DNA from 2 places in the Marinobacterium sp. NO-S09 genome. Region 1 is predicted to be linked to the other one. Evidence: predicted binding sites of a transcription regulator. Region 1 holds the regulator's gene; the other holds the start of a gene.
The links. The regulator PhoB, encoded in region 1, activates phosphate uptake and scavenging genes when phosphate is short. The targets are predictions, from matches to a motif close to TGTCATANNNNTGTCANA.
Positions count from the first base shown of each region.

Region 1 (14,954 bases):
AGGCGGCACCCAGCAGGAATACGAAGCTGTGCATGTAGACAACTGATTCCTGCAGCGCGATATTGCCCTGCTCAAATACATAGCGCATAACCACGACAACAAAGGTCGCAATGACCATGAGTAAGGTCAGCCAGGCGATCAGGCGGCCGGTCCATTCGCTGAATCCGTCCAGAAACCGAATCAGGCCCGTCACGGGATGGGGTTGACTCATTGTTCTTCTCGTTATCGAAATGAATAATCGCGCCTGAGTATATCAGGTATAACTCAGGGGTCAGCAGCCAGGCCCCTACTGCTTGCGGCGTCAAAGCCGTACAATGCACATACAGACACCAAGTGGAGATTTCCCATGACCGAACTGCTGAACCTGGAGCCCGAACTGGAGACGTTTGAGCCCTGGCAGCTGACCGCTTTCTCGGCGGCACTGACCGAGCGCATGTACCCCAACTTCGCACTCTTTTCGCGTTTGGTGGAGTTCGGTGATGCCGCCAAGCTGCGTCAGGTGCTGGATGGTGTCTGGGACAGCCTGACCGGGCGTGCCGGCAAGATGAACTTCGAGGTGCAGCAGGAAGCCGTGGAAGCCAATATGCCGGACCTGGAAGAGTTCGACATGTACGGTGCTTGGCCGGCACTGGATGCCGTGGTGGCTCTTAACGCCACGCTGAGCTGCATTCTGGAGAAGGATCTGACGGCTGCAACCAGTATCGGTCAGCTCTCCCGCGAGTGTGTAGCCACCTTCCTGGAAGTCACCGAAGGTGATGACCAGCTGTCGGATGAGGAGCTGGTCAAACTGATCAATACCCATGACCTCATGCTGGCCGAAGATGACTTCCGCGAAGAAGTGATCGAGCGCCTGCGGGGCCAGAAAACACCCACGGCCGAGTTTGTCTCGTCACTGCGTGAACTGGCACGTAACGAGGGTGTCAGTAACATCGGTATCAGCGACGAAGACTGAACATGCTCAAACTGGGACTGATTTTACTGGTAGTACCGGCGGTACTGCTGATGGGCGGGTACATGTACGACCTGTCTCTGGCCGATGCCTGTCTGGATCAGGGCGGCTCCTGGAATTATGAGCTGGCCGAATGCGATGCCGCGGGTGCCAGCCATCCCTTTGTACCCTTTATGGTGCGTCACCCCCTGTGGGTGAACGGCGGCATGCTGCTGTCGGTGGTGGGGCTGTTCATGTGTATCGCCGGCCTTTACCGTCGCCGTTAAAACGGAGTTTTCAATGCTGAAAAAAATTATTCTGGCGCTGGTGCTGATTCCAACGCTGGTGGGTGTGTTTTTGTGGCAGGTGCAGCCGGCCTGGTGGGTGGAAGTCAAGGCGGAATGGCTGGCTGACTTTAACGCCGAACGGGAAGAGCTGGCGGCGACCTGGCGCAATGATGGCCTGGACTTTGGGCGTGAGAATGCTCAGGCGGCCTGTCTGGACAAGGCGCTGAATGACTTTGATGGCTGCACCGGCTTCCAGTGCACCGTCAACCATGGGCGTTTCCTCAATGCCTGCCTGGAAACGGCAGCCGTGACCGAGAACTTTTGCGAGGGTGTGCCCGCATTTCGGGAAGAGCCCACCGAAGATGACAAGAGCTGGGCCAAGTATGCCTGCTGGGATCGAAACATTCGGGGTGAAGGCTGCCGTTTGTTGATGCGTCAGCAGCAGCTGTTCTGCTCGGATGGCAAAGCGGCCGACGCCAGCGACGCGGCCGCACCCGCATCAGCGGACGGATAACACCAGTTTGCCGCGGATGTGGCCCTGGGCACTGAGGCGGTGTGCCTCGGCGGCCTGATCCAGTGGCAGGCTGTCCGTGATGTTCAACATGACCTTGCCGCTGGATGCCAGCATAGCCAGCTCATGCAGCTGTGCGGCATCCGGGCGGGCCCGAATACCACTGACTTTCAGTCCCTTGGCTTCGCCGGCTGCAATTACTTCTGCTGCCGTTACCGAGGGCAGTGTCACCATACGGCCATGAGGGTTCAGGCAGTCCAGTGCCTTGATTGCGGCTTCGCCCCCCACACCATCGATGATCAGATCGGCATCATGGATCAGATTTTCTACCTGCTGGCGGGTGTAATCAATGACATCGTCACAGCCCAGACTTTGCAGGAACGCCTTGTTGGTGCCGGATGCGGTGCCGATCAGGTGAGCGCCTTTCCACTTGGCCAGCTGCGCAGCCAGGTGTCCGACTCCGCCGGCCGCGGCCAGTACCAGAACGTTCTGGCCGGATTTCAGTTCGCCCGCTTCAAACAGTGCCTGCCAGGCGGTCAGGCCTGCCAGGCCAAGGCCCGCCGCAGACACCGGGTCCAGCGCCGCCGGGCGCAGGCAGACCTGGTCAGCAGGTGCGATCAGGTATTCGGCATAGCAGCCGGCCGGCTGCGGGAACTTGATAAAGCCCAGCACTTCATCACCTGAGCGAAACTGCTCCACACCCTCTCCGAGGGCTTCCACGGTGCCGGCAAATTCCCAGCCGGGGCAGAAAGGCAGGGCGTCGATAAAACTGCTGGCGCCACCGCCGGAACAGGTTTTCCAGTCGATCGGATTGACCCCGGCGGCACGGTTGTGAATCAACACTTCACCCGGCCCCGGCGCTGGGCAGTCGATCTCCTCTAGGCGCAACTGCTCAGGGCCGCCAAAGTCATGGATGCGAATGGCTTTCATGTTAACCTCTCCGGTCTTGTTGGCCTGCCTGCGGGCAGGGCCGGTCATTCAGTTGTCATGCTGCAAGAGTAAATGGATCTGGCCTGACCTGGCAAACTTTCGTTGAGGAGGAAAAATGAAAGGAAACCCTGTACGTGGCGCCAGTTACTTGCTGCGCGGAGCGGCCATGTTACCCCAGCCCGGCCTGCGCCGTTTTGTGCTGGTGCCGCTGGTGGTGAACGTGTTGCTGTTTATCGGGGCCATCTGGTTGTTGGTGGACCAGTTTAGCGTACTGATCGATTATTGGCTCGGTTTTGTGCCGGATTGGCTGGACTTCCTGTACTGGCTTTTTTGGCCATTGTTCGCCCTGCTGGTGCTGGTCGGGGTCTATTATGGTTTCTCCATTGTGGCCAACCTGATCGCGGCGCCTTTTAACGGATTTCTCTCGGAAAAGGTCGAACGGCGCCTGCGCGGCGATCCCATCAACGATGAAGGCTGGATGGAAGTGCTGGCCATGATTCCCCGTTCACTGCAGCGAGAACTGCAGAAGCTGGCCTACTACCTGCCACGCTTTCTGCTGATTCTGGTCATCACCTTTATTCCGGTGGTCAACCTGATGGCCCCGCTGCTCTGGTTCCTGTTCGGGGCCTGGATGATGTCGATCCAGTACTGTGACTACCCGATGGATAACAACAAGGTGAGCTTCCCGCAGATGCGTCAGCTGATGAAAGCCAAGCGCGTTACCTCGGTAGGCTTTGGTGCGCTGGTGCAAGTGGGCATGCTGATACCGGTGCTCAACCTGTTCGTGATGCCGGCAGCGGTCATCGGCGCCACCCTGTACTGGGTTGAAGAATACGCCGGCGAGAGCCGAGAGCTCAGGGACGTGCGGAATTAATCCGCGTCCCTGACCGGTACGACCATGTCGGGCGGGAAGTGGCAGGTAAAGGTGCTGCCCTCGCCCGGTGTGCTGTCGATAGTCAGGTGGCCATCGTGGCGTACCAGAACATGCTTGACGATGGCCAGCCCCAGGCCGGTGCCCCCGCTGGCCGACGAGCGGCTCTCATCGATACGGTAGAAACGTTCGGTCAAGCGCGGGATATGCATCGGTTCTATGCCGATACCATCGTCGGTGACGGAAAAGTGCCCGCCTTCCGTATCGACCCACCAGCGCAAGGTGATGGTGCCGTTATCCGGTGTATAGCGCACCGCATTGAACACCAGATTGGAAAAAGCGCTCTGCAGCTCGTTTTCCTGCCCCAGCAAGTCGTAATTGGAATCAACTTCCACCACAAACGAGTGACCGCGGTCCATTGACAATGCCTGTGCATCATCGTGCATCTGGCGTATCAGTGATTGCACGAAGATCGGGTGTTCATCGCTGATGTGCTGGCTGGCTTCCAGTCGCGACAACAGCAGCAGATCAGTCACCAGGCTTTCCATGCGGCGTGCCTGCTGCTGCATCTGGTTCATGCCGCGCGCCAAGGGACGGGGCAGGTCCTGATCCAGAAAGGTCTCAAGGTAGCCACGAATCACCGTCAGCGGGGTGCGCAGTTCGTGAGAGGCATTGGCAACGAAGTCCTGACGGGTCTGCTCCAGGCGCACCAGACGGGTGATATCGCGGGCCACCAGCAGGCGGTCGCCTTCACCGAAGTGACTGATCTGGTATTGCAGACGGATATCGCCGTTGACCGGTGACGGCAGCTCCAGAGGTTCCTGATAGTGCCCCTTGCGGTAGTAACGGACAAAACGGGGGTCACGCAGCAGGTTCATCAGCGGTTTGCCACGGTCAGAGGCGGCGCGAAGACCCAGTAAACGGTCTGCGGAGCGGTTCCACCATTCCAGGTTGTTCTGGTTGTCGACGATGACAATGGCATCTGTCAGGGCGGCGGAGGACTGCTGGAAACGGGAGATAATGCCGCGCAGGTACTGTTCGCGGGAGCGGCCACGCTTCTGGGTGCGCGCCAGTTCGTCAAAGAGGTCGCCCCAGGCACCCTTGGCCTCCGGCGGCTCCGAGCCATCTTCGCGTTGTAACCACTCGCTAAGCTGGCTGAAACGTTGAGCGTGGTAAATGCTGCGCACCAACAGGCCCACGGCCAGGCCGGCCATGGGATAACCAAACAGAGCGCCCAGCGTCAGAGAAGCCAGCGCACACAGCAACAGGTTGATCAGCATTGCATGTCGAGATACATGCATAAGCGGGCTCCATCCGGTGGAAAATCAACGGTGCACAGGTATCAGGCGACCTGTGCCGAGAAACGGTAGCCGGTGCCACGGACCGTTTGTACCAGGTAGTCATGGCGGCTGCCCAGTGCCTTGCGCAGACGGCGGATATGCACGTCGACGGTGCGTTCTTCGACGTAGACATTACCGCCCCAGACCATGTCCAGCAACTGGCTGCGGGAATAGGCACGGTCCGGGTGGGTCATGAAGAACTGCAGCAGGCGGAATTCGGTCGGCCCTAGTTCCAACGGTGCTTCGTCAGCCGTGACTCGGTGTGACACCGGGTCCAGGGTCAGGCCATCAACGGTAACTGGTTCTTCAACACCCTTGGGTGTAGTGCGGCGCAGTACCGCCTTGAGGCGTGCAACCAGCTCACGTGGGGAAAAGGGTTTGGTGATGTAGTCATCGACACCCGTCTCCAGGCCCTGGATCTTGTTGTCTTCGTCGGTCTTGGCAGTCAGCATGATGATCGGGATATCCGCGGTCACCTCTTCCTTGCGCAGACGGCGGGCAAACTCGACACCACTGGTGCCGGGCATCATCCAGTCCAGCAGAACCATATCAGGCTTTTGGTCGATGATCTGGGCGTGCGCATCCTGAGCATTGTCGGCTTCGGAACATTCGTAACCGGCCATTTCCAGGGCCACGGCAATCATTTCGCGGATCGGCGCTTCGTCGTCGACGATCAGTACGCGTTTTGATGCAGACATCGTTTCTGCCTCATTTACAGAAGTTATCGGAGGCTAGTATTACAAGACGTTTCGGTTACATTAATATGACAAATCCGGTTTTTGTCCAGTCACGCCTTTATAACAACGCGTAGTCTGCCGCCAGGCCCAACAGCACTGCCAGCTCGGCATAGTGGTTGTTGAGGAAGGCACGGAAGCAGGGCATGCGTTCGCGATGGCGAATCAGCCACTGCTGGAAGATGAAGAAGCCCAGCGCCACGACCAGCCCCAGGTGGAACCAGATCCCCAGTTGCTCGATGGCGCCTACCCACAGCAGTACGCCCAGCGCGGCCAGTTGCAGTAGCCCTACCATCAGCTTATCCAGACGCCCGAAGAGTACGGCAGTAGATTTCACCCCGATCTTGAGGTCGTCATCCCGGTCCACCATGGCGTACTGGGTGTCGTAGGCCACGGTCCAGAGCAGCTTGGCTGCGTACAACAGCCAGGCGGTCAACGGCAGCTGTTCCTGTACGGCGGTAAAGGCCATGGGAATGGCCCAGCCAAAGGCGGCCCCCAGCACCACCTGCGGCAGGTGGGTATAGCGCTTCATGAACGGATAGACGAACGCCAGTGCCAGCCCGCCAAAGGACATCAGGATGGTCATCGTATTGGTAAACAGAACCAGTACAAAGGACGCCAGCATCAGGCCGACAAACAGCCAGATTGCTTCACGCTCTGTCACCCGGCCCGAGGGCAGGGGGCGTTGGTGGGTGCGTTTGACGTGACCATCAATATGGCGGTCGGCAAAGTCGTTGATGACACAGCCGGCAGAACGGGTCAGGAACACGCCCAGACAGAAAATCAGCAGCAGGTGCAGGGGCGGCAGGCCTTCAGCAGCGATCCACAGCGCCCAGAGCGTGGGCCAGAGCAGCAGGTAGGTGCCGATCGGCTTGTCTGCCCGCATCAGGTGAACATAGGCCTGCAGGCGTGCTTTCAATGGACGTTCGGCTGACATCTCCACGGTGGAACTCCGGCTCACAAGATCAGAGCGGGTATTGTACGTGCTCCATGGCCGGTAGAAAAACCTCACACACCAGCAAGGGTTTGTTGTGCAGGCGGAACACCGAGCGCCGTGCCCAGTATTCCTGGCCGTGTTCATCACGCATGGGGGCCGAGACCAGCGGGCTGCGGCTGAGGCTGGGGTCACGGAACATCAGTGAGCCCAGCGAACGGCTGCCGATCAGGCGCAGGCGGCGTTCACGCCCGGTCAGGGTGCTGGCGGGCAACACGGAGCGGGCGTATACCCAGGGCACGCCATTGCTGCCCAGCAGCTCCACTTCACGGATCAGCGCGATCTGGCGCGGTGGCATGCCCAGCGCACGGGCTTCGTCGGCGCTGGGGCAGTCCCAATGCTGTGACAGCACGCGCACGGCAAACTCGCCATGGGCGGCGCGGGTCAGGCGTTGTGTCAGGGAGCCTTCATCCTGCAGCCAGGGGCGCCAGTGGTGCGGCACCTTGCGTGGGCAGGCGGCGGGGAGCCAGCGATGTGCAGTCTGGGGTTGGATCAGGGCGGTGCGGGCAGACACGTACAGACTTCCGTGAGATCGAAAGCGCAAGAGTGTAGCACCTTGGCGGATTTGCTGCCTGGGAGGGCGGCGTCGATTGCACGAAAATCGCCCACAGAGTGGGCTCCCACAAAAGCTTGTGCAGGAAAGATCGTTTTCAGAGTGTTTTCCCACACAGGGCTGAAGCTAGAGGGATGGTACAGGCAAGGGTGCCTAAGTAGGGTTAAACAGGCTGGGTGAATAGGAAAAAGCGCTCCCTCAGGGCTGGCGGCCAGCCCCTTGTGGGAGCGCAATCTGTGCGCGAATGCCTGCCGGCACCGACGGGCTTACTGCTCGTCGGCATCCTCAGAGTCATCGCCATGCGTTTCTTCGCGCACGGTTTCCTTGATCTGCTTCAGGCTCTGGTGGCGCACGTCTGTGCCGCTGACCTGATAGATCAGGTGCTCGGACAGGTTGCGGGCGTGGTCACCGATACGCTCAAGGCTGCGCAGTGCCCAGATGACGTTCAGCACGTTGGAGATTGCACGGGCATCTTCCATCATGTAGGTCACCAGAGAGCGCATGGCGGTGCGGTATTCCTGGTCCACACTGCGATCCTGCTTGGCGACGCGGTACGCCATTTCCAGGTCGTTGCGGGCGAAGGCGGTCAGCACATCCTTGACCATATCACGGACCAGGTTGCCGATATGACGGACTTCCTGGAAACCACGCTGGTTGGCTCCGTTGTCGGCCAGTTCGATCGCCATCTTGCAGATGCGGGTCGCTTCGTCACCGATGCGCTCCAGATCGGACACGGCACGGCTGATCGATACGATCAGGCGCAGGTCGCTGGCGGCCGGCTGACGGCGGGCGATGGTAGTGGTGCACTGCTCATCGATCATCAGTTCCATTTCGTTGGTCTGCTGGTCGATGCGGCGGGACTGTTCCGCCAGCTCCACATCACCGTTCAGCAGCGCCTCAACGGCGTCGGATACCTGACGTTCCACAATGCCACCCATGGTCAGCATCTGAGTGCGGATTTTCTCCAGCTCCTCATTGAACTGCTGCGAAATATGGGTCGAGTAGTTGTCGTTTTCGAGTTCCACGGTTGCTATCTCCGTTGCTGGCCCTGGAATTAACCGTAACGGCCGGTGATGTAGTCTTCAGTCTGTTTCTTCTCGGGGTTGGTGAACAGCGCATCGGTGGCACCAAACTCGATCAGGTCACCCATATACATGAAGGCGGTGTAATCGGATACACGGGCCGCCTGCTGCATGTTGTGGGTTACGATAACGATGGTGAAATCGTTTTTCAGTTCGTGGATCAGTTCCTCGATCTTCAGTGTGGAGATCGGGTCCAGTGCAGAAGCGGGTTCGTCGAGCAGCAGGACTTCCGGTTTTACCGCCACGGTACGGGCAATAACCAGACGCTGCTGCTGACCACCGGACATGCCCAGTGCGCTTTCGTGCAGGCGGTCCTTCACCTCATCCCAGAGTGCCGCAGAGCGCAGCGCCCATTCCACGGTTTCGTCGATCACGCGCTTCTTGTTGATGCCCTGGATACGCAGGCCGTAGGCCACGTTCTCATAGATCGACTTGGGGAAGGGGTTCGGCTTCTGGAACACCATGCCCACACGGCGGCGCAGGTCGGCCACGTTGACGGTACGATCGTAGATGTTTTCGCCGTCCAGCAGCATTTTGCCGGTGATGCTGCAGCTGTCCACCAGGTCGTTCATGCGGTTGAAGCAACGCAGCAGGGTGGATTTACCGCAACCGGACGGGCCGATGAACGCGGTTACACGGTTCTTCGGGATATCCATGTTGATACCGTGCAGGGCTTCCTTGTCGCCGTAGCTCAGGCGCAGATCCTGCACCTGCAGGGTGATCTGCTCGTCGTCCAGGTTCAGCTGACGGTCGTCACGCTGCATGGAAGAGATATCGATAGCGTGGGTTTTGGCTTCGCTAGTCATGTTGTAAACCTTCAATTCAGAATTCGTGAGCCGTCAATTACATTTCAAGCGCTTTGTATTTTTCGCGCAAGTGGTTGCGGATCGCAATGGCCGAGAAGTTCAGCAGGGCAATCACCACAACCAGCAGGAATGCAGTGGCGTATACCAGCGGGCGTGCCGCTTCTACGTTGGGGCTCTGGAAGCCGACGTCGTAGATATGGAAGCCCAGATGCATGAATTTCTGGTCCAGGTGCAGGAACGGATAATTACCGTCCAGCGGCAGGCTCGGTGCCAGCTTGACCACACCTACCAGCATCAGCGGGGCAACTTCACCCGCTGCACGGGCAATCGCCAGAATCACGCCGGTCATCATCGCCGGGCTGGCCATCGGCAGCACCACTTTCATCAGGGTTTCGAACTTGGTCGCACCCAGTGCCAGGGAACCTTCACGCACGGAGCGCGGAATACGGGCCAGGCCTTCCTCGGTGGCCACGATCACCACCGGCACGGTCAGCAGCGCCAGGGTGATGGAGGCCCACATCAGACCACCGGTACCGAAGGTCGGAGCCGGTTTGGCTTCCGGGAAGAACAGGTCATCGATGCTGCCGCCCAGAAAGTAAACGAAGAAGCCCAGACCAAATACACCGTAGACGATGGACGGTACACCGGCCAGGTTGTTCACCGCGATGCGGATCAGGCGGGTGATAAAGCCCTGGGTCGCGTATTCACGCAGGTAGACCGCGGCGATGACACCGAACGGGGTGACCAGCACGGACATCAGGATAACCATCATCACGGTACCGAAGATAGCCGGGAAGATACCGCCCTCGGTGTTGGCTTCACGCGGCTCGTCGGAGAGGAATTCCCATACCTTGGCGCCGTAATGAACCAGTTTGTCGCCGGTACCCATGTTGTTGGGCAGGAAGGCACGTACCACCTTGGCAATGTCGATCTCTACTTCACGGCCGTCCGCGATTTCTGCAATGAAGCTGTCGCGGTTGATGCGACCGTAGAGCTCGATCAGGTCCTGCTGCAGCACTTCATAGTCGGCATTCAGCTCGGCACGACGGGCTTCGATTTCAGCATAGGCATCGGCATCAGTGGACTGTTTCAGCTCCAGAGAACGCTCTTTCAGACGCAGACGCTCGATCTCGTAGTTGATGCTGCCGATCTTGTGTTTTTCGATCTCCAGGATCTGATCACGGATATCGAGTACACGGTCGATACGGCGCTGGAACTCGTCCCAGACCTCCATATAGGCGTCGGACTTGTCATAGCCGTCGTGGCGGGCCACGGTTTCACCGTCTTCGCGCACTTCACGCAGGTAACCGTAGAAGTTGCCCCACTCAAGGCGCTCGGCGGCCATGATCATTTCCGGGTAGGTCTTGTCGACCACCCAGTCATCCATGGCCCAGAAGAAGTCGGCCGGGAGGAAGTCACGGTTGCCAACCTTGAGCAGGTCGCGACGCATGGCTTCCACACCCTCGGGCACCTCAACACCGGCACCGCGCAGCTGCTCGGCCGGCACCATTTCCTGTTGCACCATCTCGCCCATGATGCGGCGATTCTGGTCATGGGTGTAAGTGGCCTGCAGCACGTCGGCGGGCCAGAAGTGGGCCAGACCGCGGATCGCGATCAGACCCAGCAGGCCGACCACCATGATCACACAGATCGCCACGGCACCGGCGTTGAGCCAAACCCAGGGAGAGCCGGATTTGGTCCATTCACTGACTGAATAACGCATTTATCTAATCCTCACTCTCAGCGATCACAGGGAACCGTATTTCTTGCGCAGGTGCTGACGGATCCCTTCCGCCAGGGTGTTCACACAGAAGGTGAACAGGAACAGCACAAAGGCAGCCAGGAACAGGGTGCGGTAGTGGGTACTGCCGACCTCGGATTCCGGCATTTCCACCGCGATGTTGGCGGCCAGGGTACGCATGCCTTCGAAGATGTTCACATCCATGATCGGTGTGTTGCCGGTGGCCATCAGTACGATCATGGTCTCACCCACGGCGCGGCCCATACCGATCATCAGCGCCGAGAAGATACCAGGGCTGGCTGTCGGCAGGACCACGCGGGTCAGCGTCTGCCAGGCAGTGGCACCCAGCGCCAGTGAGCCGTAACTCAGGTGCTTGGGGACGGCGAAGATGGCATCTTCGGTGATCGAGAAGATGGTCGGGATCACGGCAAAGCCCATGGCGATACCGACAACCATGGCGTTACGCTGGTCATAGGGGATGCCCACTTCGTTGCTCAACCAGGTCGGCATATGGCCGCCGAAGAAGGCGTCTTCCACCGGAACGGCCAGACCCAGGCCCAGCCAGGTTGCCAGAATGACGACCGGCACCAGCAGCGCGGCATCCCAGCCTTCCGGAATCAGGAAACGGATCTTGTTGGGCATGTTGTTCCAGGTGAAGCCGAACAGCACGATGGCGATGGGGATCACCAGCAGGCACACGAAGATACCCGCCAGGTTGGCTTCCATGAACGGCGCCAGCCAGAGTCCGGCGAGGAAGCCCAGGATAACCGTCGGCAGTGCTTCCATCAGCTCGATGAACGGCTTCACCTTGCGGCGCATGGCCGGCACCATGAAGTAAGCGGTGTAGATGGCGCCACAGATCGCCAGCGGGGTGGCCAGCAGCATGGCGTAGAAGGCCGCTTTCAGGGTACCGAAGGCCAGCGGCATCAGGCTGTATTTCGGCTCGAAGTCGTTGTTGGAAGCAGAGGACTGCCAAGTGTACTCAGGCTCTTCATAGCCTTCGTACCAGACTTTCTCCCAGTACGCGCTCCAGGAAATTTCCGGGTGCTCGTTATCCACGTGCCAGAAGCTCAGGCGGTCACCGTGCTGCACCAGCAGTGCGTTGGCTCGCGGCGCCAGAGCGATGGCATCAGCCGCACCGTCAAACAGCGGCTCACTCAGAACCTGGCGGTTGGCGGTACTGTTATAGATGTTCAGCATACCGTCAGCGGACAGGGTAATGATGCCCTTGCGGCGCTGTTCGGTGGTCAGGTTGGTGATATCACTGGCGTGATGGTCAAAGTCACGGATATGGGTCAGCTGATATTCGTTGGCATCATCGCGCACGAAGAACCACTGCGACAGACGGCCCTTGCTGTCACCGATGATCAGGGAGTTGCCACCCAGCAGCAGTTCAAAGCTGGTCAGGGCGCCCTTGCTGGCTTCCAGCAGTTGGCTGACTTCCGGCTCGTTGCCCAGTGTCATCACGCCAATCTTGCCCTGCGGCAGACTGGCCAGCAGCCAGCGATGATCAGGTGTCATCACCAGTTTATTGGGTACATTGCTGAACGAGGGCAGGTTACGACGGCTTTCTTCGATCTCCACCTCACCGGTGAGGAAGTTTTCCGTCATTTCCAGGCTCAGCTCACTCAGCGTGCTGCCGCTCAGGGCAATCAGCGCCCACTCGTCCGAGTTGCCGTTGATCGCCAGACGCTGGATCGGGCCGTCTGCCACCTGCAGCGGGGCTTCACCGACCGGGTACACCAGCTCGGGTGTCAGTACACGCTGACCATTGGGGTAGCTGGCCTTGTAGTTGTGCTTGATCACCTTGGCGCTGCCGTCGCTGAGGCCAAAGGCAAAGGTCTGGCTGGCTTCGGACAGCAGGCTGAAGCTTGTAATTTCGACACCTTCCGGCAGCGCCAGCTGCTCGGTCAGGCGCACCTGACCACTGGTGGTGTCAAAGAAAATCATTTCACCCGCATCGCTGACACGAAAACCGATCTCGGCCTGTTCTTCGACGGCGAGATAGAGTGTCGAACCTGTGCCGGGCACGGTATAGCTGACTTCCTGCTCGCCACCCCAGGGCGCTACTTCCGCGGAACGGAACAGCGGGGCAACTTCATACAGCAGGTAGAAGAAGATCATCACAACGGCGAGGATTACGCTGATACCGCCGATAGCGATGCTGCTGGCGGCCAACTTGTCCTTCAGCATGCGCGCCTGGCGGAGGCGGCGCTGAGCCGGGGTGTTGAAGTCCAGCTCCGGCACAGTGTTGGTTTGCTCAATACTCATGTCGAGGGTCCTGAGAAGTGTCGAACTTGGTATGGCGGGTACAATAAGTCAAACATGTGACAGCTCTGTTACATCTGTAACAAAACAAAAAGGGGAGTCCTAAGACTCCCCTCGATGACTCAGGTCGGGTGCGTAATGCTTACAGACCCAGATCCTTCATCTGCTTTTCAACAACCTTGGCCGGCAGCGGGATGTAGCCGTCTTTCACGACCACTTCCTGACCGATCTTGGACAGTACCAGCTTCAGAAACTCACGCTCCAGCGGCTGCAGGTCCTGACCCGGCTTCTTGTTGATGTAAACGTACAGAGAACGTGCCAGCGGGTACTTGCCAGCGATGGCGTTTTCCGGAGTCGGCTCTACGAAGTCAGTACCTTTCTTGGACAGCGGCAGGGCACGAACAGACGCAGTCTTGTAACCGATGCCGGAGTAGCCCAGAGCGTTAACGGAAGTAGAAACAGACTGAACAACAGAAGCAGAACCCGGCTGTTCGTTTACGCTGTTTTTGAAGTCACCTTTACACAGAGCGACTTTCTTGAAGTAGCCGTAAGTGCCGGATACAGAGTTACGACCGAACAGCTGGATGCTCTGGTCAGCCAGAGAACCGCTTACACCCAGATCGCTCCACTTGTTGGCATCAGCAGCAGCGCCACACTTGCGAGTAGAGGAGAATACAGCGTCAACCTGGTCGATGCTCATACCCTTGATCGGGTTGTCCTTGTGTGCGAACACAGCCAGGGCATCGATGGCAACGGCAACCGGAGTCGGCTTGTAACCGTATTTCTTCTCGAAGGATTCGATTTCCTTGTCCTTCATCTTACGGCTCATCGGACCGATGTTGGAGGTGCCTTCGGTCAGAGCGGGCGGCGCAGTAGAAGAACCGGCAGCCTGGATCTGGATGTTGACGTTCGGGTAGTTACGCTTGAACTCTTCAGCCCACAACGTCATCAGGTTGGCCAGAGTGTCGGAGCCAACGCTGGACAGGTTACCGGATACACCAGAAGCTTTCTGGTAAGTCGGCAGGTTCGGGTCCAGCAGGTCACTTGCCTGAGCGGTGAAGCAGGTGGCAGTCATGGCCACTGCAGCAAACAGCTTTTTCATCGGTTTCATCATCGGCTCCTGGTTAGGAATCGGGTTAGTGATTTGACATGCCTGCACTATAGGGGTGGTTTATGACGGAAAAGTGACAATGGGCGAATGAGTTTGACGGATTTGTCCAGATTAGGAGACGGCTGCGATTGGGTTCGACCTAGGTATTATGTGCGATGCACAATCGGGGTATCATTTACCCTGAATAACCCAATGCACACGTGACAAGTGGCAGAGTAACCAGAAGAGATCAGTCACAATGACAATAAATGATGATCAGGTTCGGCAGCCGGAGGGTGAGCTGAGTCTGCAGCTTCCGGCCGGTCAGCAGGCCGTTAACATGTTTGGCGACGTATACGGTGGCTGGGTGGCATCCCAGCTGGTACTGGCCTGTGAAATCCGTGCCGGACAGGAAGCAGAAGGCCGTGTGGCGACCGTATCGGTGGGGCCGATGAGCTTCATGTCACCGGTGATGCAGGGCACGATACTGAGCTTTTACACCCAGGTGGTTGAGCGCGGTCACAGCTCGCTGCGTATTCAGGTGGAAGCCTGGGGGCGCTGCCCGGATGGACAGGCGCCGCGCAAGGTGAGCCGCACCGAATGTGTGCAGGTGGCCATCGATCCTCAGGGCCGGATTCGCGCCTTGCCAAGGCAGAATTGAGCGAGTGCGGGACTTGCCTGCACTCGCCCAGCGGCAACTGCTTTGCCTTACAGCAGTGCCCAGGCGCCGCCGGCAATCACGGCGGTCATCATGATGTTCAGCACGACACCGGCACGCATCATCTCGCGCTGTGGCAGGTAGCCCGAGCCATAAACGAT
Region 1 covers NZ_CP168954.1:458,110-473,063, forward strand. Annotated here, with positions in the region: gene O3C79_RS02300 (TRAP transporter small permease subunit) at 1-211, opposite strand, end outside; gene O3C79_RS02305 (YjaG family protein) at 347-952, shown strand; gene O3C79_RS02310 (hypothetical protein) at 955-1,215, shown strand; gene O3C79_RS02315 (hypothetical protein) at 1,229-1,729, shown strand; gene O3C79_RS02320 (NADP-dependent oxidoreductase) at 1,715-2,656, opposite strand; gene cysZ (sulfate transporter CysZ) at 2,772-3,530, shown strand; gene phoR (phosphate regulon sensor histidine kinase PhoR) at 3,527-4,828, opposite strand; gene phoB (phosphate regulon transcriptional regulator PhoB) at 4,870-5,565, opposite strand; gene ubiA (4-hydroxybenzoate octaprenyltransferase) at 5,663-6,538, opposite strand; gene O3C79_RS02345 (chorismate--pyruvate lyase family protein) at 6,567-7,109, opposite strand; gene phoU (phosphate signaling complex protein PhoU) at 7,415-8,173, opposite strand; gene pstB (phosphate ABC transporter ATP-binding protein PstB) at 8,203-9,036, opposite strand; gene pstA (phosphate ABC transporter permease PstA) at 9,074-10,759, opposite strand; gene O3C79_RS02365 (ABC transporter permease subunit) at 10,784-13,048, opposite strand; gene O3C79_RS02370 (PstS family phosphate ABC transporter substrate-binding protein) at 13,188-14,156, opposite strand; gene O3C79_RS02375 (acyl-CoA thioesterase) at 14,395-14,796, shown strand; gene O3C79_RS02380 (SLC13 family permease) at 14,844-14,954, opposite strand, start outside.

Region 2 (14,954 bases), 650 kb from region 1:
GAGTTGGTGATCAACGGTGTAGCAATCGGCGCTGCTGAAAGTGGAACTGGTGTTTCTACAATTGCGGCCAACAACGTTGCTGCAATCAATGCCAAGTCGGCTGAAACCGGGGTGGTTGCATCTGTGGCAGCTGATGAATCGATTACCCTGAACTCAGTCAGCGGTGATGAAATTAGTGTGTCTTACGGCCCAGCGAGCACTGCGGAAGCTAGCGTAAAAGCTATTGGTTTCTTGGAAACAAACAGCTCTGAAACAGCAGGGAGCTCGGTCGCCGATATAGACATCTCGACTGTGAACGGCGCACAAAAAGCGATCGGAATACTAGATGATGCCCTTGAGCAGGTCAGCTCCATCCGTGGTGACCTCGGTGCGGTGAGTAACCGTCTTGACTCTACTATGAGCAACTTGTCCAATATCTCCGAGAACCAGGCAGCGGCCCGTTCACGAATCGAAGATGCGGACTTCGCTAAAGAATCTGCCAACCTGTCTCGTGCGCAGGTGCTGCAGCAGGCAGGTACTTCAATGCTGGCCCAGGCCAACGCTGCACCGCAGCAGGTCCTGTCACTGCTCCAGTAATCATCAGAGTCTATACTTTGATGTAACGAAGGCTGCTCCCGAATGGGGGTGGCCTTTCTGAATCAAGAGGTAAAAGTGATGAGTATCGATTCCTCCGGTTTCAACAGTAACAATACTCAGCTTTTGCAGCAGTCGAGTAATTCATCTTCCCGCCAGCTGCCTGAAAATGCCGATCTGCCTAAACAAGGGCTGTCACCGGTTAGAACGCTGAATGCAACGACTGATGCAGTACAGCAGAACGAAGCGGCTGAGCGTCCTGGTCCGTCGGCGCAGGAGTTGCAGGCAGCTGTCGAAAAGATGAACAAACTGATGGATAGCAGCAACCGTGCTTTACGTTTCTCCGTGGATGATACAACGGATGAAATGGTTGTTAAGGTTGTGGATATCGACACGGATGAAGTTGTCCGCCAGATCCCTACTGAAGAGCAGCTCAAATTTTCCGAGTTTCTCGAAGGTATGGTCGGCCTTATATTTGACGAACGTGCCTGACTTTAAAAGGCATTGAAGGAGGTCCCGCATGGCCAATAACATCATTTCCTCTCTGGGAGGTGGTTCCGGCATTGATACCAGCAACCTGGTATCTTCACTGGTGCAAGCGGAGCGGGCACCTCAGGACCAGCGCATCGAGCGCAAGCAAGAGGAACTGCAGGCGCAAATTTCTGCCTACGGTACCTTGAAAAGCGCGCTGTCTGATTTCCAGGGTATGCTGTCTCCACTGGCTAGCCCGGATACCTTTAATGCCCGTTCGGCGGCTTTTCCCGAAACAGATCTGATTTCGCCCGAGGCTCTTAAACCTGGTGCTCAGACCGGTAGCTACCAGATAGAGGTCAATGACGTTGCCAGTGCGCAGACGCTGGTGATGGGCAGTAATAATGACGAAAATGCTGCTCTGGGTGGCAGTGGCACACTGGATATTCAATTTGGCACCTGGACCTATGCGGGAACGACTCCAGACACCTTTGCTGCCAATGCGGACGAGCCTGCCCTCAGTATTGATATTGAAGCTTCGGACTCTCTGAAAGATATCGCCGAGAAAATCAACGACACTGACTCCGGGATTCAGGCCAGTGTTATGCGCGTGGGTGATCAGTACCAGCTGATGGTCACCTCTCCTTCCGGCGAGGCCAATGCCCTGTCTATCACAGGTAATGATGATGGCACCGGGACGGCACCAGCGCTGTTACAGGGCTTCAACTTCAATCAGTCATCTCAGTCAGCGGGCGTCACTGAAACCCAGCAGGCCAGTGATGCAGTATTGACCGTGAACGGGTTGGAAATTCGCCGCGAAAGCAATCAGATGACTGATGTGATTGAAGGTTTTGAGTTCACGGTGAACAAGGCCGCCGCAGGCGAAAAAATCAATTTCTCCATTGATGCCGATTCGTCCGTTGCAGAGCAGGCAATTCGGGATTTTGTAGATGCCTACAATGCGTTTCAGGAAGTAGCCGAAACTCTGACCGGGTACAGCCGCGACGAGAACAATATGCCCGTTCGAGGGGATTTGGCTTCCGATAGCTCTGCAAAATCCTTGATCAGCCAGCTGCGCAGTTCAATCAGCTCTGAGGTAGAGGGTATTGAGTCTGGCTTCACTGCGCTGACCAACTTGGGAATTCGTACTGAACGTGATGGTTCTCTGTCCATTGAGGAAAGCGAGTTCAGTTCAGCTATCAATAATAACTTTGATGAAGTTGCGGACCTTCTTGCCCGCAAGGCTTCATCTGAGAATGGTTATGTTGAAGTTGGCATGGGTACGCGTATCGGTGCGGCGCAGCCGGGTAGCTATGACGTTGAGATTACTCAGGATGCTGCCAAAGGGTACCTGACCGGTGAAGCCTTCGATGCCGCTGCGCTATTCAGTGGCGGTGATATCGATGCCAGTGCAGGTGATTACAGCTTCCGTGTTAACGTGAACGGAACTATCTCCAACATCATCGAACTGAGTGGCACCTACGCCAATGTGGAAGAGCTGCGCAGTGATTTGCAGTCCCAGATTAACGGCGACTCCAAAATCAAAGGTGTTAATGCCGCAATTGATGTCATTTATGATGATGTGAGCGGCCAGTTTACTTTGGAGTCACGTGAGTTCGGTAAAAATTCCAAAGTAACCTTGAGTCTACAGGGTGCTGATATGGCGAATATCGGTTTGGGTGCTGCTTCCGTGATGACCCAAGAGCAAGGCCTGGACGTGAAAGGGACCATTAACGGGGTAGCTGGTTTTGGTGCAGGAAATGTTTTGCTCCCAGACCTGGCATCTGATGCTTATGGCCTTAACCTGACGGTGAACCCCGGAGCTGCCGGAAGTGGGGCGTTTGAGATCAACTACTCCAGAGGTGTAGCTGGCAAGCTGGATAACCTCATGAGCCGTTTTCTCTCCAATGAAGGGACAATCGCCCTGCGGGAAGAAAACATGACCAATCGCCTTGAAGGTTTGGATGAAGACCGTGAGGAGTTGGATCGCCGAATGGAGAAATATGAAGCACGTCTGAGTGCTGAGTTCTTGGCGATGGAAAGAATTATCGGTAGCCTCAATGCAACAGGGGATTCCCTTGATGGTTTGATGGATCGCTTGCCGTTTACCGCGCAAAAATAATGTTTCGTTTTGAGAGAAGTTGAATGATTAACAAAGCGCTTAACCAGTACAAGAGTGTTGACCTGAATACGGCGGTAGAAGCTGCCAGCCCTCATCAGTTGATCAGCATGTTATTTCGAGGTGCTTTGGAGTCCTTGGCTAAAGCAACGGGCCATATTGAGCGTAATGAAGTTCAGGAGCGTGCTCGTCAAATCAACAAGGCCTGTGAAATCATTGTTGCGCTTAAAGGTAGCTTGAACTTTGAGCAGGGCGAAGAAATTGCAACTAACCTGGATAACCTCTACAGCTACATGCTGGGTGCTTTGATGGAAGCAAACAGCAAAAATGATGTTGCCAAGGTGAAGGAAGTCAGCGAGCTGATCGTTACCATCTCTGAAGGCTGGTCACAGATTCCGGCAGAAGAGCATCAGACCACTTCCTACAAGGAAGGCTGATATCCGCTCAGCCAGTTAACTACACATCAAGCCGGGCATGCCCCGGCTTTCTTTTGTCTGCTTTCCACAGATGTCAATCTATTGACATGGCTGCTGCTTCGGGTAACTTGACAGAATCCTGACAAGTCTCGGATTCGACCATGCATGGACAGGGCCGGCCTACCGCCTTAGATATTATTATTCTGGATGATGACGCCAAGCGACGTGACAGCCTCAGGGCTGTGTTCGAGTTGCTGGAGCGGGAGTGTCATGTTTTTGACTTTGTAACCTGGCTGCAGCAAGGCAAGGAGTTGTCGCTTGCCGATGTTGGCCTGGTGTTGATTGGCGAAAGCACGCTGCCAATCGCTCTTGGCAAGCTGATTTCGGACCTGGACCAATCCCGCCTTATCCCCAAATTGCTCACCTGTGAATGGCCGGAGCTTGAACGGGCCGACTTTTCCCGTCACCTGATTCTGGGTGTGCTGGAGGCCCCCTATCGTTATCCACAGCTGATGGATTGGCTGCATCAATGCACCATCCTGAATGAACAGGCACCAGAACACTGGCAGGACCTGCCGGATATGCCCGGCTTTGTTGGTCAAAGTCGCTCGGTGTGGACCATTCGTCATCTTATTTCCCAGGTCGCGCCACGTGATATCAGTGTACTGGTAACCGGTGAGTCGGGTACGGGTAAGGAAGTGGTTGCCCGTTGCTTGCACGAACACTCGGGCCGTGCCGACGGGCCTTTCGTGCCGGTCAACTGTGGAGCCATTCCCTCCGAGTTACTGGAAAGTGAACTCTTCGGCCATGAGAAAGGGGCCTTTACCGGTGCGATTTCCAGCCGTCCAGGCCGTTTCGAGCTGGCCAATGGTGGCACACTGTTTCTCGATGAAATCGGCGATATGCCGCTGCCGATGCAGGTGAAAATTCTGCGTGTGTTGCAGGAAAAGCAGTTTGAGCGTGTAGGCGGCAGTAAAACGCTGAATGTGGATGTGCGTATCATCGCCGCCACCCATAAGAATCTTGAATTGATGATTCAGGATGGTCAGTTCCGTGAAGACTTGTACTACCGCCTGAACGTTTTCCCCATCGAAATGCCGGCCCTGCGTGAGCGGCTGGAAGACCTGCCGCTGCTTATCCACAACCTCTGCGAGCAGCTGGATGATCAGGATGCAGGCCGTTTGCAGTTTCACCCTGCCGCACTGGAGTCACTCAAGCGCCATCCCTGGCCGGGGAATGTGCGTGAACTGGCCAACCTGGTGGAGCGGCTCAGCATCATTCACCCCGGCGGCGTAATCGGCGTAAGTGAGCTGCCGGCAAAATTCCGTCACCTGCCCGAGCCCAACCCGGAGCATTATCAACAGGCGCTGGAATTGGATGAAGCGGGCGTACCTGTGGATGAAGCCGCACCCCTCGAAACCGCTATTCATACCGCTCAGCCTGTAGTCATACCAGAGCAAGCAGGGCTGCCAGCCGATGGGCTGGATTTGAAAGCCTGGCTGGAAAACCAGGAACAAACCTTGATTCAGCAGGCGCTTGCAGCAAGTAACCAGGTGGTCTCCCGTGCGGCACGTTTGCTGCAGATTCGCCGTACCACGCTGGTCGAAAAGATGCGCAAATACGGAATTGAACGTCAATGAGCTCACCGGATGCACAGGCACGTATTGCCGAGCTGGAAGCCCGTGTGGCAGAGCTTGAGCGCGAGAATGAGAGCCTTCAGCGCACCAATGAGAGCCTTCAGCGTAACAATGAAGCTATCGAATTCAGCAAAGATCGCCTGCAGCGCCTGATTGATCGCATGCCCGGCGGGGTGCTGGTCATTGGGCAGAATGGCCTGGTAACCGAACATAACCCGGCGGCAGAAGCGCTGCTGGGAATAACGCTGGCGAGCAAAACCTGGCTCGAAGTGATTAACGCCTGTTTCGCACCGCGGCCTGATGATGGCCATGAAGTGTCACTGAAAAACGGCCGCCGTGTCAGCCTGTCGACCCAGTCCCTGCAAGGGGAACCCGGTCAGCTGGTATTCCTCACCGATCAGACCCATACGCGTACCCTGCAAGAGCAGCTGCACCATTACCAGCGTCTGTCCGAGATGGGCCGTATGATGGCGTCGCTGGCGCATCAGGTACGCACGCCTCTATCGGCCGCGTTGCTCTATGCCAGCCATTTGATGGCACCGCAATTGGACGATGACAAGCGCATCCGTTTTGCCGGCAAGGTGAAGTCACGCCTGACGCATCTGGAGCAGCAGGTACGCGACATGCTGATCTTCGCCCGTGGCGAGACCAAGCTTGAAGATCGCGTCGATGGCCGAACCCTGATGGCGCGCCTGGAAGACCTGCTGGACCAGCCTCTGACTCAGTACGACGCTGACTGTGACTGCATTAACGAAGCGCCGGAGGCGCGTATCCAGTGCAATCTGGAAGCCTTGTTGGGCGCGGTGTTGAGCCTGGTCAGCAATGCGCTCCAGGCCTGTGGCGAGGGCGCCGAGCTGCAGCTACGCTTGAGTCAGTCAGCAGATCGACTGCAGATTGAGGTGGTCGACCAGGGGCCGGGGATGGATGCCGAAACACTCAAGCGCGCGCAAGAACCCTTTTACACCACCCGTTCCCATGGCACCGGCCTCGGGCTGGCCATCGCGCAGGTGATGGCCAAGGCGCACCATGGCGAATTTGAACTGAGCTCTACCCCGGGGCAAGGCACTCGTGCCTCTTTCCGTTTACCCCTGCTGAAAACTGATGAAGGACACCCATGACCGCTACGGTATTGATCGTTGAAGATGATGTGGATCTGCGAGAAGCCATTGCCGACACCCTGGAGCTGGCCAATATCGGCTTCCTGCAGGCGGGCAGTGGTGAAGAGGCGCTGGAGTGCCTGCAGAGCAACCGGGTCGATATGGTGGTCTCCGATGTGAACATGCCGGGCATGGATGGCCATGCACTGCTGGCGCAGGTGAAGCAACAGTATCCGGCGCTGCCCATGGCGCTGATCACGGCTTATGGTCAGGTCAGCAAGGCGGTGGAGGCGATCCGCAACGGAGCCGTCGATTATCTGATGAAGCCCTTTGAACCGGAACAGCTGGTGACGCTGATCCGCACTCACGCGGAGGGGCGGGTTGAAGCCGACAGCGAAGCGCCGATTGCGGAAGCACCGGGCAGTCGCCATCTGCTGCAACTAGCCCAGCGTGTGGCGACGACTGATTCAACCGTACTGATCACCGGTGAATCCGGTACCGGTAAGGAGGTGCTGGCACGTTATATCCACCAGCATTCGCCGCGCAAATCCAAACCCTTCATCGCCATCAACTGCGCCGCCATTCCCGAGAGCATGCTGGAAGCGACCCTTTTCGGTCATGAAAAGGGCGCATTTACCGGTGCCATCGGCAGCCAGCCCGGCAAATTTGAGCAGGCTAACGGTGGCACGCTGTTGCTGGACGAGATCAGCGAAATGGATCTGGGGCTGCAGGCGAAACTGCTGCGCGTGCTGCAGGAACAGGAAGTAGAACGCATCGGCGGGCGCAAGGTGATTCCGCTGGATGTGCGAGTGCTGGCTACCAGCAATCGCAAGCTGGAAGCCTATGTATCTGAAGGCAAATTTCGTGAAGACCTCTATTACCGCCTCAATGTGTTCCCGCTGCAGTGGCAGCCTCTGCGCGAGCGCCAGGAGGATATCGAGCCGCTGGCCCTGAAGTTGCTGCAACATCATTGCCGCAAGATGGGACGCACGCTGGCGCGCCTTGAACCTGCGGCCGTGGCGCAGCTGCGTGACTATGCCTGGCCCGGCAATGTGCGTGAGCTGGATAACGTGATGCAGCGGGCGCTGATTCTGCAGGGCGGGGCGCTGATCCGTGCCGAAGACCTGCACCTGAGCGGCCAGGCGATCCCGCTGGGCGAGATGCAGACACAGACATCCGCAACCATTGATGAACCGGCAGAGGCCGAGCCGGATGGTCTGCTGGGGAATGATCTCAAGCAGCATGAATACCAACTGATCGTGGAAGCCTTGCGGGCAACCAATGGCAGTCGCAAGGATGCTTCCGAGAAGCTGGGGATCAGCCCCAGGACACTAAGGTATAAGCTCGCCCGAATGCGTGAAGAGGGAATTGATCTGGAGTCGATGTTAGCAGGTAAGTGAATACTTGCTTACCTTGGAGTTTGAGACTTTTGTAGTGATCCGAGTAGACCAATGTCTAATTCAGGGGGACGGAGGCGCTTCGGTATAACCTCCCTAGGTAACTCGCATGCGCCGACAATAGCGACTATAACCAAGAGCGGCGTGACCAAGGTATAAAAACAAATCGCAAGTTAAGGGCATCACCATGAGTGAACAAAAAGTCTACCCGGTCGATCCGGCTTTCGCAGCCAAGGCGCACATCGATAACGATACTTACCTGGCCATGTACGAGCAGTCGGTGAATGATCCCGATGCATTCTGGGGCGAACAGGGTAAGCGCCTGGACTGGTTCAAGCCGTACACCAAGGTTAAACACACCAGCTTCGATCCGCACAACGTTGACATCAAATGGTACGAAGATGGTGAGCTGAACGCTGCCTACAACTGTCTGGACCGTCACCTGGAAACTCGTGGTGACCAGGTTGCCATCATCTGGGAAGGCGACAGCCCGGACGAAGACGAAAAAATCACCTACCGCGACCTGCACGAGCGTGTCTGCCGTTTTGCCAACGCACTTAAGGCCAAGGGCGTTGAAAAGGGTGATGTGGTTACCCTGTACATGCCGATGATCCCGGAAGCGGCTGTGGCCATGCTGGCCTGTGCCCGTGTCGGTGCTGTTCACTCTATCGTATTCGGTGGTTTCTCGCCGGACGCACTGGCTGCCCGTATCGAAGGCGCCAAGTCCAAGGTCGTGGTGACCTCCAACTACTCCTTGCGCGGTGGCAAGGCTGTACCGCTGAAAGCCAACGTCGACAAGGCGCTGGATGATCACGCTGGCGCGGCTGAGCTAATTGATAATGTCTTCGTGGTCAAACGTGTTGATAAGGATGTGGCCTGGAACGACAGCCGTGACGTCTGGTACGAAGAAGCGGTTGCCGCTGCGTCTACCGATTGCCCGGCCGAGCCGATGAACGCTGAAGCACCGCTGTTCATCCTCTACACTTCCGGTTCTACCGGTGCCCCGAAAGGCCTGAAACACACCACCGGTGGTTACATGGTCTACGCGGCCATGACGCACCAGTATGTGTTCGACTACCAGGAAGGCGACATCTACTGGTGTACTGCCGACGTGGGTTGGGTGACCGGTCACAGCTACATCGTGTACGGCCCGCTGGCCAACGGTGCTACCACCGTCATGTTTGAAGGTGTGCCGAGCTACCCGGACAACAGCCGTTTCGGCCGTGTGATCGAGAAGCACAAGGTTAACCAGTTCTACACCGCACCGACTGCCATCCGTGCACTGATGCAGCAGGGCGAAGACGTACTGGGTGATTCCGACCTGTCCAGCCTGAAACTTCTGGGCTCCGTGGGTGAGCCGATTAACCCGGAAGCCTGGGAGTGGTACCACCGCGTTGTCGGTAAGGGTAACTGCCCGATCGTCGACACCTGGTGGCAGACCGAAACCGGCGGCATCATGATCGTACCGCTGCCGGGTGCCACGCCGACCAAGCCGGGTTCTGCAACCCGTCCGTTCTTCGGCGTACAGCCGGCACTGCTGGACAACGAAGGCAACGAACTGGAAGGTGCCACCGATGGCAACCTGGTAATCAAGGACTCCTGGCCGGGCCAGAGCCGTTCCATCTGGGGCGACCACGAGCGCTTCACCCAGACCTACTTCTCCAGCTTCAAGGGTGTTTACACCACCGGTGACGGTGCCCGTCGCGACGAAGATGGTTACTACTGGATCACCGGTCGTGTGGATGACGTCATCAACGTATCCGGTCACCGCATGGGTACTGCGGAAGTTGAATCTGCACTGGTGGCACACCAGGCGGTTGCGGAAGCGGCTGTAGTGGGTTACCCGCACGACCTCAAAGGTCAGGGTATCTACGTGTACGTTACCCTGCAGAGCGGCTACGAGCAGTCTGATGAGCTGATGAAAGAGCTGCGCAACTGGGTACGTTCCGAGATCGGCCCGATCGCCTCTCCGGACCTGATCCAGTTCGCACCGGGCATGCCGAAAACCCGTTCCGGCAAAATCATGCGCCGTATCCTGCGCAAGATCGCCGAAGATGATTTCGGTGCCCTGGGTGATACCTCTACCCTGGCTGACCCGACCGTGGTGGACGACCTTATCGAAAACCGCATGAACCGCAAAGGCTAATTCCAACGCCTTACATTCTGGTTCACGAACGCCCGCGGCCTCTGGTTGCGGGCGTTTTTACGTCTGTTCGCTGAAAACCCCTATAATCATTAACACCTGCTCCGGTTGCGGTTTTGTATAGCGAGAAGTGCTATTATGCTGTGCCGGAAAACGGTCTGCCTTGGCCTCAGGGTCGATGGCCCAGTTCAAAAACAGCTCCTGGGAGAACGATGCATGCAACTGGCACACAAGATCATAATCGCTGATGACCACCCTCTGTTCCGTGCGGCGCTCCGTCAGGCCGTGACGCAGGCCGTGCCTGGTATCGACATCGTCGAAGCCGACAGCCTGGCAGCGGTACAAGAGGCGGTTGAGAAGCATAACGATGCTGATCTGGTGCTGTTGGATATTCACATGCCCGGTACTCATGGCTTCTCCGGCCTGGTATTCCTGCGTGGCCAGCACCCCGGTGTGCCGGTGGTAGTGGTCTCCGGCAGTGAAGAACCGCATGTGATGAAGCGCGCCATCGATTATGGTGCATCAGGTTTTATTCCCAAGTCCGCGCCGCTGGAAACCCTGTCCGAAGCCATTACCGCCGTACTGGAAGGCGAAGAGTGGCTGCCGCAGGAACTGACCGACAACATGGATGAAGTCAGCGAAGAAGACCAGCAGTTTGCCGCTGCTCTGGCATCCCTGACTCCCCAGCAGTTCCGCGTACTGACCATGCTGACCGAAGGCCTGCTCAACAAGCAGATCGCCTATGAACTCAGTGTGTCCGAGGCGACCATCAAGGCCCATGTGACCGCAATCCTGCGCAAACTGGGTGTACACAGCCGTACCCAGGCCGTAATTGCTGCCCAGCGTCTGGGTGTTGAACCCCCCAAGACTGAAGTCTGAAACAGCTCTTTATTTTCAGTGCTGTAGACCTTCTGCCAGTCAGTTAGCTGCAGGCTGTGTTGTGGAAGTGTGGAAGTGTGGAAGTGTGGAAGCGCACTTTGTGCGCGAAGCATTCGGCCGCGGAGCGGCCTCCCACATGGCAGTCTCCCAAAGGAATATCCAAGCACCTGTCTGGGCTTTGATCAGGTTTGTGGGAAATGAGATGGATCCGCCCACCCCGTGCCATGATTGAGTTTGCAGACCAATCAAGGTTCGGCATCCAGGCAAGAGGATCCATCTCATGAATAAGACTAGCATCATCGGAATTGATCTGGCCAAGCATGTTTTCCAACTTCAAGGCAATGATCAACAGGGGCATACCCGCTTTGCAAAACAACTGAAACGGCATGCGCTCCTGCCCTTTTTGGCGCGCCAACCGAAAAGCCTGGTTGCCATTGAAGCCTGTGGCGGTGCTCATTACTGGGCACGTGCTATCAGTGCGCTCGGGCATCAGGTGAAGATTATTCATCCCCGGTACGTAAAACCCTTCGTTCAGGTGCATAAAAATGATCAGCGTGACGCTGCCGCGATCGCCGAAGCCGCCGCCCGACCGGCGATGCCTTCAGTGGCACCCAAATCGGTCGACCAGCTCGACATCCAGGCACTACACCGAGTACGTGAACGGCTGGTTAAAGAGCGCACGGCCATTGGCAATGAGCTGAGGGGTATCTTGCTGGAAATGGGGGTCGTTATTGCCCAAGGACATCGAGCCATCCTGGAGGCTGTTCCACGCGTTTTAGAAGATGCCGACGCTGAGTTGAGCCACCGAGGCCGCCAACTGATTCATGATCTGCGAGATCAATGGCTTGAGCGTGAACAGCGCATTGCTCACTATGACCGCGAGCTGAAACAGATCGCACGAGACAACCCAGTCTGTACACGCCTGCAAAGCATTCCAGGTATCGGCCCAGTGAATGCCACTCTGCTGTACAGTCACGCGGGCGATGCCGGTCACTTCAAGTCAGCGCGGCACTTCAGTGCCTACTTGGGCCTGGTGCCCCGGCAGCATGCCAGTGGTGGCAAAGAGCGCCTGCTGGGCATTAGCAAGCAGGGAAACGTCCACGTGCGCAAGCAGCTCGTGCATGGTGCTCGTGCGGCCTATCGCGCCTTGATACACACTGACGACTCGCGGTTGGCCCGATGGCTTCACGGGATGAAAGGGAAACATCCCAATACAATCATCGTCGCGCTGGCCAACAAGCTGGCCCGCATTGTCTGGGCGCTCATGACACGGGAAGAGTGTTACCGGGCATGAGCGTCAGCCATATTAATACTCAGTAATGTAACAGGTACTCATCACCAGAGTTGCGCAGAGCCTTAGGACACCACAGATAAGATCGACTTGCTGAAGCCTTTGAGCGCGCATGGCTCATAGAAGCCGAGTGGGAGATCAGGACAGCAAGTGCATATCTCATAATGGCCAGGGGTGGATACGCCCCGATGACAGGCCGGATATAAGCATGCAATCTCTATCTACTGGTCAAAGGCTTGCAACCCGGGCGGATCCATATAAGCGCACTCCGTGCGCGAACTTCAGGCTACATGGCTGTATCCCGCTGCTAAACTCCCCACAGCATTATTGCACTACAGCAGTGCTCAAGCTGCTAGAGCTCAGGTAAAACTGTGGGAGTGCGCTCTGCGCACGAATACCTCGGCAACAGAGCGACTCTAAAACCCTCCTGATTACTCCCGTCCCGCTTTCAGGTTCGCCATGATCTTGTTGATCATCGCTCTAAGTGCAGCGGGCTTGACCGGCTTCGTTAGCAGCTGTGCACCGGCAGCACTAATCTCGTCTCTGACTTCATCGGTACGGTCAGCCGTAATCACTATGGCCGGGCTGAAGTATTCGGCGCCTTCTGTCTGCCCCGGCAGGCTGGCCAGCTGTTGCAGCGCCATGATCCCGGTATCGGTTTCACCCAGATGGTAGTCGGCCAGGATGATATCCGGTGTCCAGCCAAGGCTTTCCAGTTCTTCCAGAGCATCATCGGCAGACAGCGCGACCGCCACTTCACAGGACCAGCCCTTGAGCAGGGCACCCATGCCTTCCAGAATCTTCGGCTCGTTATCGATCACCAGCACACGCACGCCGTTGAGGCCTTTACTGCGAATCCAGCCACGTTTTTCAGGGCGTGATTTCTGTGCCAGAGCGGGGTCACCCAGCGGCAGAGTGATACTGAACACCGTACCCTGCCCGGGCCAGGAGCGCACATGGAGCTGGTGCCCCAGCATGCGGGCGATACGGTCGGTGATGGCCAGGCCCAGCCCCAGGCCTTTCACCTGACTGTGTTTGGGGTTGTCGATGCGCTTGAACTCCTCGAACACTTCGCGCAGTTTGTCCTCGGGTATACCGACACCGGTATCCCAGACTTCCAGACGCAGCTGACGCCCCACACGGCGGGCGCCCATAAGAACGCGGCCCTGGGCGGTATAGCGCATGGCGTTGGATAGGAAATTCTGCATGATACGGCGCAGCAGCGGCTGGTCGGAGTACACCACCTGTTTGCAGTCGACGGTATCAAATTTGAGGCCTTTCTCCCGTGCCAGTGCGCTGAACTCGGTGTTCAGAGTCTGGAACAGGCCTTCCAGCGAGAAGTGGGTCAGTGTCGGCTCAAGTGCGCCGGCATCCAGCTTGGAAATATCCAGAATCGCGGTGATCAGCTCTTCGGCAGCCTTAAGCGAGCCGTCCAGGTTCTCCACCAACTGGCTGGTTTCGTCGCTGTGGCTCTGCTGAGCCAGTGCCGAGGTAAACAGGCGGGCCGCGTTCAAGGGCTGCAGCAGGTCGTGGCTGGCTGCTGCGAGGAAGCGGGTCTTGCCGAAGTTGGCGGCCTCCGCATCCGATTTGGCCTGACGCAGTTCGTCCTCCATCAGGGCACGGATGGTGTTCTCCTTGCGCAGCTCCTTGTTTACAACGGACAGGGCATGGGTGCGTTCGCGCACACGTTGCTCCAGGTTCTCGTTGGTCTCCTGCAGGGCCTGCTCGGCCTTGCGGCGCTCGGTGATGTCCTGATACAGGGTGAAGTAGCCCAGCACATCGCCGTATTCGCCGATATGCGGGATATAGGTCACCTCGGCAAAACGAACACTGCCATCATGAGTCGGCAGGCGGGTTTCAAAGCGCTGTCGCTCGCCACGCAACACCTTGTCAATATATTGACGCCTGTGCAGATACTCCTCTTCCGGCAGGGCTTCCAGCGCCGACATGCCGGCAATGTTGTGCCGGTCCAGGCCAAAGGCATCGGCATAGGCCTTGTTGATAAACAGGAAACGCTTGTCCGGGTCCAGGTAGCCGATCAGCACCGGCACGTTATCGGTGTAGATGCGGATATTTTGCTCACTCTCACGCAGCGCTTCTTCAATGCGCTTGTGCTCGGTGATATCCATGTAGGTGTTGACGTAACCGCCGTTGGGCATGGGGTTGCCGCGAACTTCCAGCACGGTGCCATCGGGTCGGAAGCGTTCGTAGGAGTGCGGATCGCCGGAGCTGATGGTGTCCAGGCGCATGCGCACCTGTTGCTCCACATCGCCGAGGCCGTACTCACCCTTGATGGCGTTATAGCGGAACACTTCCTCAATGGGGCGGCCGATACAGATTAGTCCTTCAGGGTAGTTGAACATATCCACATAGCGCTGGTTCCAGGCCACCAGCCGCATCTGCTGGTCTACCACGCTGATGCCCAGGCTGATGTTCTCGATGGTGGATTGCAGGAGTGAGCGGTTGAAGCGCAACGCCTGAGACGCCTCGTCCACAATGGTGACCACGTCACCAATTTCCATTTCCTTGCCGCGCAGGGTGGAGTCCATCACGATGCGGGCAGAGGATGCACCAATGGCACCGGCCAGCAGGCGCTCGGTGTACTGAATCAGTTCGGGTGTGGCTTTTTCCGCCGCCATGGGTGGGCCTTCACCACGCTGCTGACCAAAGGTGCTGAATGCCTGTCGTGTACGGCTCATGCCGAGGAAGCGCTCGCTCAGCATCTGCAGATCACCGACGGTCACCTGCCCGAGGTGACGGGAAGGGTCGGTGATGCCCTTGGCGGTGATGTTGACGAAGGCGCTGGCCTGAATGCGGTCGACCAGACGCGGCGTCGCCAGCCGCGAGACGATCACAAACAGCAGCAGGTTTACGCCCAGGCTCCAGACCACCCCGTGGGTAAGCGGGTCCATACCGTCAATACCCATCAGG
Region 2 covers NZ_CP168954.1:3,960,929-3,975,882, reverse strand. Annotated here, with positions in the region: gene O3C79_RS18350 (flagellin N-terminal helical domain-containing protein) at 1-576, shown strand, start outside; gene O3C79_RS18345 (flagellar protein FlaG) at 655-1,065, shown strand; gene fliD (flagellar filament capping protein FliD) at 1,094-3,166, shown strand; gene fliS (flagellar export chaperone FliS) at 3,190-3,600, shown strand; gene O3C79_RS18330 (sigma-54 dependent transcriptional regulator) at 3,741-5,219, shown strand; gene O3C79_RS18325 (sensor histidine kinase) at 5,216-6,334, shown strand; gene O3C79_RS18320 (sigma-54-dependent transcriptional regulator) at 6,331-7,713, shown strand; gene acs (acetate--CoA ligase) at 7,898-9,856, shown strand; gene O3C79_RS18310 (response regulator transcription factor) at 10,070-10,732, shown strand; gene O3C79_RS18305 (IS110 family RNA-guided transposase) at 11,013-12,026, shown strand; gene O3C79_RS18300 (hybrid sensor histidine kinase/response regulator) at 12,455-14,954, opposite strand, start outside.
Region 2: the regulator PhoB is predicted to act here: its motif matches at 3,707-3,724, upstream of O3C79_RS18330 (sigma-54 dependent transcriptional regulator).